2 regions of the Ensifer sp. ENS11 genome follow, and region 2 is predicted to be linked to the other one. Evidence: predicted binding sites of a transcription regulator. Region 2 holds the regulator's gene; the other holds the start of a gene.
The links. The regulator LexA, encoded in region 2, represses DNA repair genes until DNA is damaged. The targets are predictions, from matches to a motif close to TGTTCNNNNTGTGTTCNG.

Region 1 (5,319 bases), on a different contig from region 2:
GCGACCCTCGTTCTTCGCCTGGTAGAGCGCCATATCTGCGCGCTTCAGCAAAGCTTCTGTCGTGTCGCCTTCCAGTTTCAGGCCGGCAATGCCCATGGACGCGGTGATGACCAGCGCGCCGTCCGCATGCGGTATCGAGAATGGCTGACTCTCGATGATATGCCGCAACCGCTCGGCAACGGCGGCCGCCATCTCCGGCGGTGTGTCGGGCATGACCACGACGAACTCTTCGCCGCCAAAGCGGCAGGCCAGATCGGCGCCGCGGACGGTGGAGCGGATGCGGTTGGCAAATTCGCGCAACACCTCATCACCAACATCGTGACCATAGGTGTCGTTGACCTGCTTGAACCGATCGATGTCGGTCATGCAGATCGACAACGGGCGACCGCGTGCTCCCGCACGATCGAGCAGCAGCTTCAGATGATTGTCGAGATAGCGGCGGTTGTGCAGCCCTGTCAGGCCATCGGTGACCGCCAGCTCGATCGTCTGCTGCACGCTCTTTCTCAGCATGTCGTTGCAATGCTTGCGCCTGATCTGGGTCAACGAGCGGGCAACAAGCTCATTGGGATCAACCGGCCGGATGATGTAGTCGGTAATACCGAGATCGAGCGCACGCACGATCATCTCGTCATTGCCCTGCTCCGTGATCAGCAGGATCGGAATGAAACGTGTGCGCTCCAGCGATCGCAACTGCGAGCACAATCGCAAGGGATCGTAATCGTCGAAGTTGGCGTTGACGATGACGAGGTCGAAATTGTTCTCGGCCGCCTCGAACAGCGCCGCCTGCGGGTCGGAGATAACAGAGACATCGGCAATCGGCTTGAGCGTGCGCTGCAGCCGCTCCTGAGAGGAGCCGCGGCCATCGACCAGGAGGATATTGCCCGGCTCGTCCGGACGGTCCTGACGGGCCAGTTCCTGCAGGCCGATAGTCTGCGCCGTCTGGGCCCGCAGCCGCAATTCGTCGCTGACGTTCTTCAGGCGGACGAGGCTCTTCACCCGCGACATCAACTGAAGATCGTTGACCGGCTTCGTCAAGAAATCGTCGGCGCCGGCCTTTAACCCGCGAACCCGATCGGACGGCTGGTCGAGTGCCGTCACCATGACGACGGGAATATGTGCTGTGCGTGCATTGGCCTTCAGACGTTCGCAGACCTCGAAGCCGTCGATGCCGGGCATCATGATGTCGAGAAGCACCAGGTCGACCGGTGTCGTCTCGCAGAGCGTCAGCGCCGTATGGCCATCACCCGCCGTCAGCACATCGAAATACTCAGCGAGCAGACGCGCTTCGAGAAGCTTAACGTTGGCAGGCACGTCATCGACAACAAGAATGCGCGCAGTCATATCAATTTTCCCGCCAGTTAGGCATCGCCAAGGTAGGTCTTGATCGTCTCAATAAACTTTGGCACAGAAATCGGTTTTGAAACATAGGCTTCGCATCCGCCCTGACGGATACGTTCCTCGTCGCCCTTCATGGCGAAGGCAGTCACGGCGATCACCGGGATGACGTGCAACTCATCGTCTTCCTTCAACCACTTCGTGACTTCGAGCCCGGAGACCTCCGGCAGCTGAATGTCCATCAAAATCAGATCGGGGCGATACTTCCGCGCCAGCTCGAGCGCCTCCATACCGTTGCGCGTCTGGATCGTCGCGTAGCCGGAAGCCTCAATCAGGTCTCGGAAGAGCTTCATGTTCAGCTCGTTATCCTCAACAATCATTACCTGTTTGGGCATGTCGATCCCTTGCTGTCCGTCGTCTTCTTGCAAGTCTTCTCAAGACATCTAAGTTGCAGAACCAACGACTCGACCCATTTCCTCAAGTTCACCGATAAACCTATTTGGTTGAAAAATAGGTAATTCCGGGCGTAAAAACAGTAGGAGGCCAAGACATTGAAGAGCGCCGACGAAATCGCCATCGACATTCTCTCCTGGCTTGCCGGCGAGCCGGACCTGCTGTCCCGATTTCTGGCGCTGACCGGCACGGACCCGTCCTCCCTGCGCAACGCGATCGGCGAGCCGGGCTGCATGGGTGGGCTCATCGCCTTTCTTATGGACCACGAACCAACGTTGATCGCTTTCTGCGATGCAACAGGGACAGCCCCGCAGGATGTCGTGCGTGCGCATGAGAAGCTTTCCGGCGCCGCCGATCTGCAGGACAGCTGAGCTTGAGCAACACCGTCTTCGAAGATGAAATCCGCCTTAGCAACCGCCCGCTTGTTATCAGCGACATCGATGAAGTCGTGCTCGAATTCCTGGATCCATTCCGGTCCTTTCTCGAAAGCCGCGACCACGTCCTCTTGCCGCGCTCCTTCCGGCTGACCGGCAACATCATCCATCGCGCAACGGAGCGGGCAGCGAGCGAGGCTGACGTCAAGGACATGCTCGATGCCTTCTACGCCACGCAGGATCGCTGGCAGACGCCGACTGCCGGCGTTGTCGAGACTCTCCGTGAATTGTCCAAGCAGGCTGACATCGTCTTCCTGACGGCCATGCCACCGCGCCATGCGGCCGCGCGTCGTGCTCTGCTCGACCGGCTCGATCTTCCCTATCCACTGCTCGCATCCGAGGAACCCAAAGGGCCGATCGTTCAGCGCCTGCATGCCGGACGGGCGCTTCCCGTTGTTTTCATCGACGATATCGCGCGCAACCTGCAATCGGTGCAGGAGCACGCGCCATCCTGCCTGCTGATCAATCTGATGGCGAACGCCGAGTTTCGGGCGCTCGCGCCTCAACCGGCGGACTGCGTTCACATTGCTAGCGACTGGGTCGACGCTGCGAATGCCATTCGCGCGCATTTCCAGCGATAGCGGCACCCGGACCAGCAGATCGAGACCTGCAAGACGACGCGCAAAATCCGACCAGCGGCTTGGCGTCGGCAACCTGACATGCAAGGCAATTTCCAACGCGGCCTCCCTTGAGACTCGTTAGCGTAGAGCGTAAAGTCCCAATGTTCAACATTTGTTCCAGATATGCTCGACAGTGGTTCTCAAACTCCAGGCTTCTGCCGTGACTGCCTCAGGGAACAGACCGCGACGGCGCGACGCTGCCTTGCCTGCGGCAGCCCCCGTCTGTTGCGTCATGCCGAGCTCTACGACCTGACTCTAGCCCATATCGACTGTGATGCGTTTTACGCCTCCGTCGAGAAGCGGGACAATCCGGAGCTTGCCGACAAGCCAGTGATTATCGGCGGCGGCAAGCGCGGCGTCGTCTCGACGGCTTGTTACATCGCCCGCATTCACGGCGTGCGCTCGGCAATGCCGATGTTTAAGGCGCTTGAGGCCTGCCCGCAGGCGGTCGTGATCAAGCCCGACATGGAAAAATACGTTCGCGTCGGCCGCGAGGTCCGCACGTTGATGCAGGAACTGACACCGCTGGTGCAGCCGCTCTCCATCGATGAGGCCTTCCTGGAGCTCAGCGGCACCCAACGGCTGCACCACGATCCCCCCGCGCGCACCCTCGCCCGCTTTGCCCGCCGTGTCGAACAGGAGATCGGCATTACCGTCTCCGTCGGCCTTTCCTACTGCAAGTTCCTCGCCAAGGTTGCCTCCGATCTGCAGAAGCCTCGCGGCTTCTCGGTAATCGGCCAGGCCGAGGCGCTCGAATTCCTGAGAGAAAGGCCGGTGACCTTGATCTGGGGCGTCGGCAAGGCGTTCGCCGCCACGCTGGAGCGCGATGGCATTCGCACGATCGGTCAGCTTCAGACGATGGAGGAAGCCGACCTCATGCGCCGCTACGGCACCATGGGCCAGAGGCTCTACCGCCTGTCGCGCGGCCTCGACGAAAGAACGGTCGAGATCGACGGCGAGGCGAAAAGCGTATCGTCAGAGACGACATTCAACGACGATCTCGCCCGCTACGACGATCTCGTCACGCATCTGCGTCGGCTGAGCGAACAGGTCGCCCACCGCCTGCGTAAATCCGAACTCGCCGGCCAGACCGTCGTTTTGAAGCTGAAGACTGCCGACTTCAAGACCAGGACTCGCAACCGCCGCCTCGACAGTCCGACGCGGCTCGCAGACCGTATCTTCCGCACCGGGCTGCAGCTTCTGGAGAAGGAAGTTGACGGCACGAAGTACCGGCTGATCGGCATCGGAGTCAGCGATCTTTCCAGCCCCGATCTCGCAGATCCCCCCGATCTGGTCGATCCAGCCGCAACCCGTCGTGCCGCCGCCGAGGACGCCATCAACAAGCTGCGCGACAAGTTCGGCAAGGCCAGCGTCGAAACCGGCTACACCTTTGGCAGCCGCAAGCGCGATCACTAGTGCGTTATCGGCGGCGGCTTGACGTATCCTGCAACGATAAAAACATGCAGCAATTCAAAGTGCTACAGCGACCTTTGCGCGTCTAATAAGACGCGCGGCGCTGTAGGTCGATCGGGACAAATTCTTTAAAGATTTCAGCGTAAGCTTGTCGGCCAGTTTACGTGTTGGGATGAGTGTATGGTATTGCGTTTCGCTCTCACGGCCAGCGTCGTCGTCTTCTTGTTTTCGCCTGCGGTCGGCTTTGCCGGCAGCAACGCACCGCTGCAGATCATCGTTTCGAAGAACCAGCAATCCCTCGTCGTCTATGACGGCGACGCGGTGATCGCAACGTCGGCAGTCTCTACCGGCAAGGCCGGCCATTCCACACCGACGGGCATCTTCTCGATCCTTGAAAAACGCCGTCACCACAAATCCAACATCTATTCGAATGCGCCGATGCCCTTCATGCAGCGACTGACCTGGTCAGGCATTGCGCTGCATGGCTCCAATCACGTGCCGGCCTATCCGGCTTCGCACGGTTGCGTGCGCCTGCCGAGCAAGTTTGCCGCCAGCCTCTTCAAGATGACGTCGCGCGGCGTGCATGTCCTGATAACCGATCGGCAGGTCAGCCCCACCGAAGTGTCGAGCGCCGTGCTCTTCCAGCGCAACCCGGCGCCCGGCGAGAACCCCGCACCGCTGTCGGATGTGCCCCTCCGCCCGGCGATCAGCCAGACCGAGACCATGCCGGTCGAAGTGGCGATGACCGAGGCATCGACCGCCAACTCAGTCATCAAAGCAGAAGACCGCGAGCCGATCCGCATGCTGATCACCCGACGCGGCGAGCGCGATATCAAGCGTGAAGTCCAGTCGGCGCTGAACCAACTCGGCTATGTCGCCGGCGTGCCGGACGGCCACATCGGCCCGGACACGACCGCCGCCATCAACGCGTTCCAGACTGCCGAGGGATCGACCGTCGATGGCAAGCTGACGCCGGAGCTGACTGAGGCGATCTTCAGGAAAGCGGGCCGCGACGTTCCCCCCAACGGGGTGATCCTTGTCCGCCAGGGTTTCAAGCCGATTTT
Region 2 (5,319 bases):
AAAGCCACTCCTAAGTAGTTGAATTAGTTTCGCTATTTGGACTGCAGGATTTCATCTGCTGCCACACATTCCTCTTTGTGTGGCAATTGGTTCCCGTTATCTCCCTCTTCGACGTTCGATCCAAGCAGCAGATTGCCGATTCCATCCCCATTGCTTCTGGCAACACTCTGCCTCGTCAAGCGCGCCCGTTCGCGTTCCGCGAGTAGATCTTCGACGTCTTGGCGGCGCAACGAACGCCCCCCTCATTCAGGGTGCAGCAGTTTGAACGGCTGCGGCCGGCGTCCTGCCAGCCGCGCCTGTCGTCACTCCGCCGGGATAAACTTGAGCGTTCCTGCGAGCCTTGGGCCGGTCGATCCCTTCGTGTCCATCGGGTGGTTGATGCCGTCGTTCACCGGTAGCTCCTCGAAATCGAATGGGCTTATGCCTTCAAGGCACGCGGCGTTGACGCCGTAGAAATCCGGGTTCGCGCGCGGCTTGTGGAATGTGTAGATGCCGCACTTCGAGCAGAAGTAATGCTCTGCAGCCTTCGTGTTGAACTGATATTTGGTGAGTGCCTCGCCGCCGGAGAGAACCGTGACCCCGTCCTTGGCGGCAGAGACGGCAACCGCGCCCTTCAACTGGCAATAGGAGCAAGTGCAACGGCGGGCGGTGCGGAGGCCGCTCTTCAGTTTCACATTGAAGCGAACCGTTCCGCAGTGGCAGGCTCCGTCAAGGTTCTGAACATCGAGATTCATCCAATCATCCATCTGATTTTGAAGCGCATTTGATGAGCTTTCTTATGAGGTGGGTTGCTTGTGCTCAAGCGCATTCGGGGGCAGTCTCAATCCAGAGGACCGCACTCCCGTTGAGGCCGTTCGTTGTAGGGCCATCAGCCGATTGGGCTCAGGCGCGGGGTACGAGGCGTCTCGTCGCGCATCGGGCACATATTCAGACCAAGTGCCCGATACGTGCGCCAGCACGCTTTCGTGCTCCACGTCGGGGACGTTCCGCGGCCCGAGCCGATGCGTCGCAAGAGCGCTCGGCCAACGGATCGTGCGGAGAAAAAGCCTACGGCCGTTCGCATCCGTCCTGCATCATCCGCGCGAGGAGCGAACAGTCCGCGTCGCACCGTTGCCTTTCTTGGGTACGAACCTAGTTACCCATACCGTACCCAAGCGAGGAATTGCTGAATGAACCGTAATGGGCTCTATCTGATCATTGCCATGCTCGCCGTCGCCGTCATTGGTCTCGGCGCCTATGTCTACCGCGAGGAAACAAAACCGACCGGCGTAGAGATCAAGATTGGCCAGGACGGGGTTTCCGTTCAGGAGAATTGAGCGCCATCGGCCACACGCTCAACAGGTTTGGCAGCGGCGAATGCCGCTGGCGGTCGACGCCCCACGCGAGGTTCAAGGCGAACGCAGATCCGAAGGCGGTCGAAATACCGGCCATCGGTGGCGTAAGCGGCCGCGTGCTCGTTGCGAGCGTCAACGAAAGTGTGACGTAGATAGGGCGGGCGAGCGCGTGATTCAGCCCCTCGCACGATGAAAGCAACAAGTCACCCAGCGCCTGCGCGATTGGCTAAAGCGGTTCTCCGTCAATAGCAGCCCGATTGTCGAAAGTGAAACGCTGTGCGTGCCTGCGCAAAGGACATGCTGCCGGCACGCAGGTACGGTTTTCGGGGGGCAAGGAACATGGGCCAATGCGGCGCGTCCAACACGCGCAGCGAGGCTGCCCGCATCGCAGCCAACCACTGTTTTCAAAGCGCAATTCGACCGGGCTGCGCTTGCCCGCCAGTTTGCGAACGTCCGCAGTCGCCAACGACATGGCCTTGCGAGGACGCGCCCCGAAATGGTGATTCGGTCACTATTGTCAGTGCTGAAAATATTGTCTCTAGACAGAACTGGGAATGAATATCCCAACAGCGCGACCCGTATAGGTAGTGTCAAACAAAGCCAACAATGGAGGAAAAGACATAAAATGAAATATAAGATCGCCCTGACTGCTCTTGCCATTCTTGCCGTAACGACGGCCACCGCAAGCGCTGAGGATCTCGTCTTTCAGCTTAAGAACAAGACGAATGCCGTTTTGACGAACTTCTACACATCGCCGGTCGGTGTTGATCAGTGGGAAGACGACGTCTTCGGGCGGCAGGTGCTTAATCCGGGCGAAAGCATGGAAATTACCATCGCCGACGGACGTGATGTCTGCAAATACGACATGCGCTTTGAATTCGAAGAAGGTTCCGGTCTCGACACGACTGAAGACAAGCAGGATCTCTGCGAGTTGGGCGAGTACTCGATTCACGAGTAAAATCCGTCGAGCGTGAAAAACACTCGATCCGAAAATCTCCGTCTCGCTACCCTATGTGGCGAGACGTTGAAGTAAGAGAGCGGCTGGCCGGCATGAAGGCGGCTAGAGCGTTTCCGGTTTAAACGGAGTCACTAGGCGCTCTATCTATTTGTTTTTACGCATTTCCTGGCGGAAAACCGCTCCGCACTTTTCCTCGAATTGCGCTGGCGTGAGACGGGCTTAGTGGTAGCGGCGGATCAAGCCGACGAGCTTGCCCTGAATCTTGACCCGGTCAGGCCCGAAGATGCGCGTCTCATAGGCCGGGTTGGCGGCCTCTAGAGCAATTGAAGCGCCCTTGCGCCGGAAGCGTTTCAACGTTGCTTCCTCGTCATCGACTAGTGCCACGATGATATCGCCGGGATTGGCCGTGGTGGCATTGCGGATGATCACCGTATCGCCATCGAAAATGCCGGCCTCGATCATCGAATCACCCTTCACTTCAAGGGCGTAGTGCTCGCCGCTGCCGATCATATCGAGCGGCACGGTAATGTCGTGGGTGTTGTTCTGTATCGCCGAGATCGGCACGCCGGCGGCAATGCGGCCCATCACTGGAACCGACACGGAGCTGTTGTCGGCAACCGGCAGCGTTTTCGCCGCGGGGGCAGGGGCGGGCGGTTTGCCAAGGCTACCCTCGATGACGCTCGGCGAAAACCCGCGACGGGGCTGCGCGCTCGCAGCATAGGCTTCCGGCAGTTTGATGACTTCGAGCGCTCGGGCGCGGTTGGGAAGCCGGCGTATGAAGCCGCGTTCCTCGAGCGCTGTGATCAGCCGGTGAATGCCCGACTTGGATGCCAGGTCGAGTGCATCCTTCATCTCATCGAAGGACGGCGGTACACCGGACTCCTTCATTCGTTCATGGATGAAAAGAAGCAATTCCTGTTGCTTGCGGGTCAGCATGGCAAGTCGCTCCAGAGGCGTGAAACAAATCAAGAACAGACACTATCTGTTCCATATGTGTTCCGCAAGTGCCTAAAATTCTGTGAATGTTGGTTCAATCAAGCGCAGATTGACCAACTCGTCGCTGCACGCGCCGCGCGAGGCTGATATGCCTCCTTCCGTTTATGGAATGAGGGTTTAATGACGAAGCTGATTCAAATCTTGCTGACCATCGTTGTCGCCGCGACCGCGATCCTTGGGTTTCGCTGGTATCAATACGTGGATAACAAGCAGAGCCCGTTTGACGAAGTTGGTATCGCGTTGAATGCGGCGATGCCCGGGCCGCTCAATCAATGGGGTTGTGACCGGCTGAAGCTGACATTTGGCAACGGACACCCGCCGCACGGTTGCGCCGCGGCCGATGGGACGCAGTGGAAATAGCCTGCCATCAAGGGATCAGCAGAAATATCGATGGGCGATCTGCTAGAGGAGGCCTGAATCAGGCCGGCTGCGTCGCGGAGCAGGCGTCCTCGAATTCCTTGACGGTTTCCGCGGAGTTGTCCTCCGGCAGCACAGCGTCGGCCGCTTCGGTCGCGACCGGCGTGTCGCCTTGATAGACGAAGGACTGGATGTAGTAGGCGATCGTTCCCTTCCAAACGTTCCGGCCGTCTATCTGCTGGCAGGGCACGGCCGTTTCGAAGTCGGCTTGCAGGTCGTCGACCGTGGCAGCGCTGAGGGCGATGTTAGGCGATGCGATAATCGAGGCGATAAGCAAGGCTGCAAGCACGGTGAACGTCCACTAGATCAGAGGTGGCGGCGATGGTTTGGTTAACGATGTGAACCGTGCTTTCGTTCCGAAGTCCAGCAAGCATGCCGGGCACTGTGCCGTGTTCAACAGTTCTTTGCGAAAGGCGAGCACTGGTGCTCAAGCTGTGGCAATGAAGGCACAAAGATTGGCGTGAGGTGCGTTGGCGTTTTCGATTTTCCGGCGCCCGCCTCAAAGCGTGGCGCTGGCAGCTGATCAACAATACCCGCCGCAAATGCTTCCGATGATGTTGGACGCCGTAATGGAGTGCGAGTGGCCAGCGGCATCCGCCTGTAGCGATCTTCGCATCTCCAGCCAAATACATACGACGTTCAAACGCGCTACGAAACCGGCATCTGACCGCGGGTGCTCGACCAGTCGCGCCGGGATGTCGCGGAGACGTTGCGCACCCCAGTTCGACTGGCCACTGACGGATATCTCTCTCGTGTCGTTAGTTCGAGAGGTTAAAGCCGACCGTCTTACTTCTTGTCTTTCTTGCCCAGGGAGAAACTGCTGCCGGCCAGCTTCACCTGTGAGCCTTCCGTCACAACGGCGGCTTTGACAGTCTTGTCCTTCTTTGGCTTTCTAACCTCGCGGTTACTTCGCACTTGACCTTTTGCCATGATCGTCTCCTTGGAAGGTGTGCCGGGGAACCCTGCATGGGCGCCGAATGCCGGCAAACCAGCCTGCATTGATACCGCCGTAAGTCAATGACGGTGCCGGTGGATCACTGTTTTGCCGGCGTTGCGTCGCGCATTCGTGCCCGGTGTCCGGGCACTGCGATGATAACGTCGCTTCGGTCACTTACCGTTGCGCCCCTGGGATGCTGTCGCAGGCCCTATGACGGCAGCAACTTCGGTTATCTTGTTCGCCGGAAATCCGGCGCGTTCCGAATGTTCGCGAATGACGTCGGCGCTTGATGCCTCGTGGACGCAGTAAATCTTGTCGCCGGCGACATAACTGGTGATCCATGTATATGGTACGCCAAGATCGGCGACGACAGCATTGGATTTTGCCGATAATGCGCAAAGGTCGTCCTGGTTGAGCTTGTCGGCCCCTGGGACGTCGCGTTCAATGATGTAGGTGGGCATCGTTCAGTTCCTCGGTTGTTGGAGGACTGAATATCAAGAATATCTAATATAATTGAAGTCAATACTTTCCACCGGTGATGCGGCGATTCACGACGATTTCCCTGGAAGTATAGGATCAAGCAGCGGAAGGGGCTCCACCGGGACTGGCGTCCGATCAAACGATGGGCGCCTGTATCGCCCCGCGATCACAATATCTCGCGGCCAATAGCTCTATGC

Region 1: IB264_RS04555 (DNA polymerase IV) is a predicted target of LexA. The motif match lies at 2,945-2,962, and genes of this name have one in related genera.

Annotation. Positions count from the first base shown of each region.
Region 1 covers NZ_JACVAN010000002.1:90,656-95,974, forward strand. The annotation lists gene IB264_RS04535 (PleD family two-component system response regulator) at 1-1,341, opposite strand, end outside; gene IB264_RS04540 (response regulator) at 1,359-1,730, opposite strand; gene IB264_RS04545 (DUF3572 domain-containing protein) at 1,887-2,159, shown strand; gene IB264_RS04550 (hypothetical protein) at 2,162-2,803, shown strand; gene IB264_RS04555 (DNA polymerase IV) at 2,966-4,258, shown strand; gene IB264_RS04560 (L,D-transpeptidase family protein) at 4,442-5,319, shown strand, end outside.
Region 2 covers NZ_JACVAN010000015.1:9,794-15,112, reverse strand. The annotation lists tRNA gene IB264_RS23865 (tRNA-Cys) at 1-1, shown strand, start outside; gene IB264_RS23860 (GFA family protein) at 303-734, opposite strand; gene IB264_RS23855 (hypothetical protein) at 1,170-1,316, shown strand; gene IB264_RS23850 (hypothetical protein) at 1,960-2,292, shown strand; gene lexA (transcriptional repressor LexA) at 2,512-3,228, opposite strand; gene IB264_RS23840 (hypothetical protein) at 3,409-3,648, shown strand; gene IB264_RS23835 (hypothetical protein) at 3,707-3,994, opposite strand; gene IB264_RS23830 (hypothetical protein) at 4,492-4,704, opposite strand; gene IB264_RS23825 (DUF4242 domain-containing protein) at 4,813-5,103, opposite strand.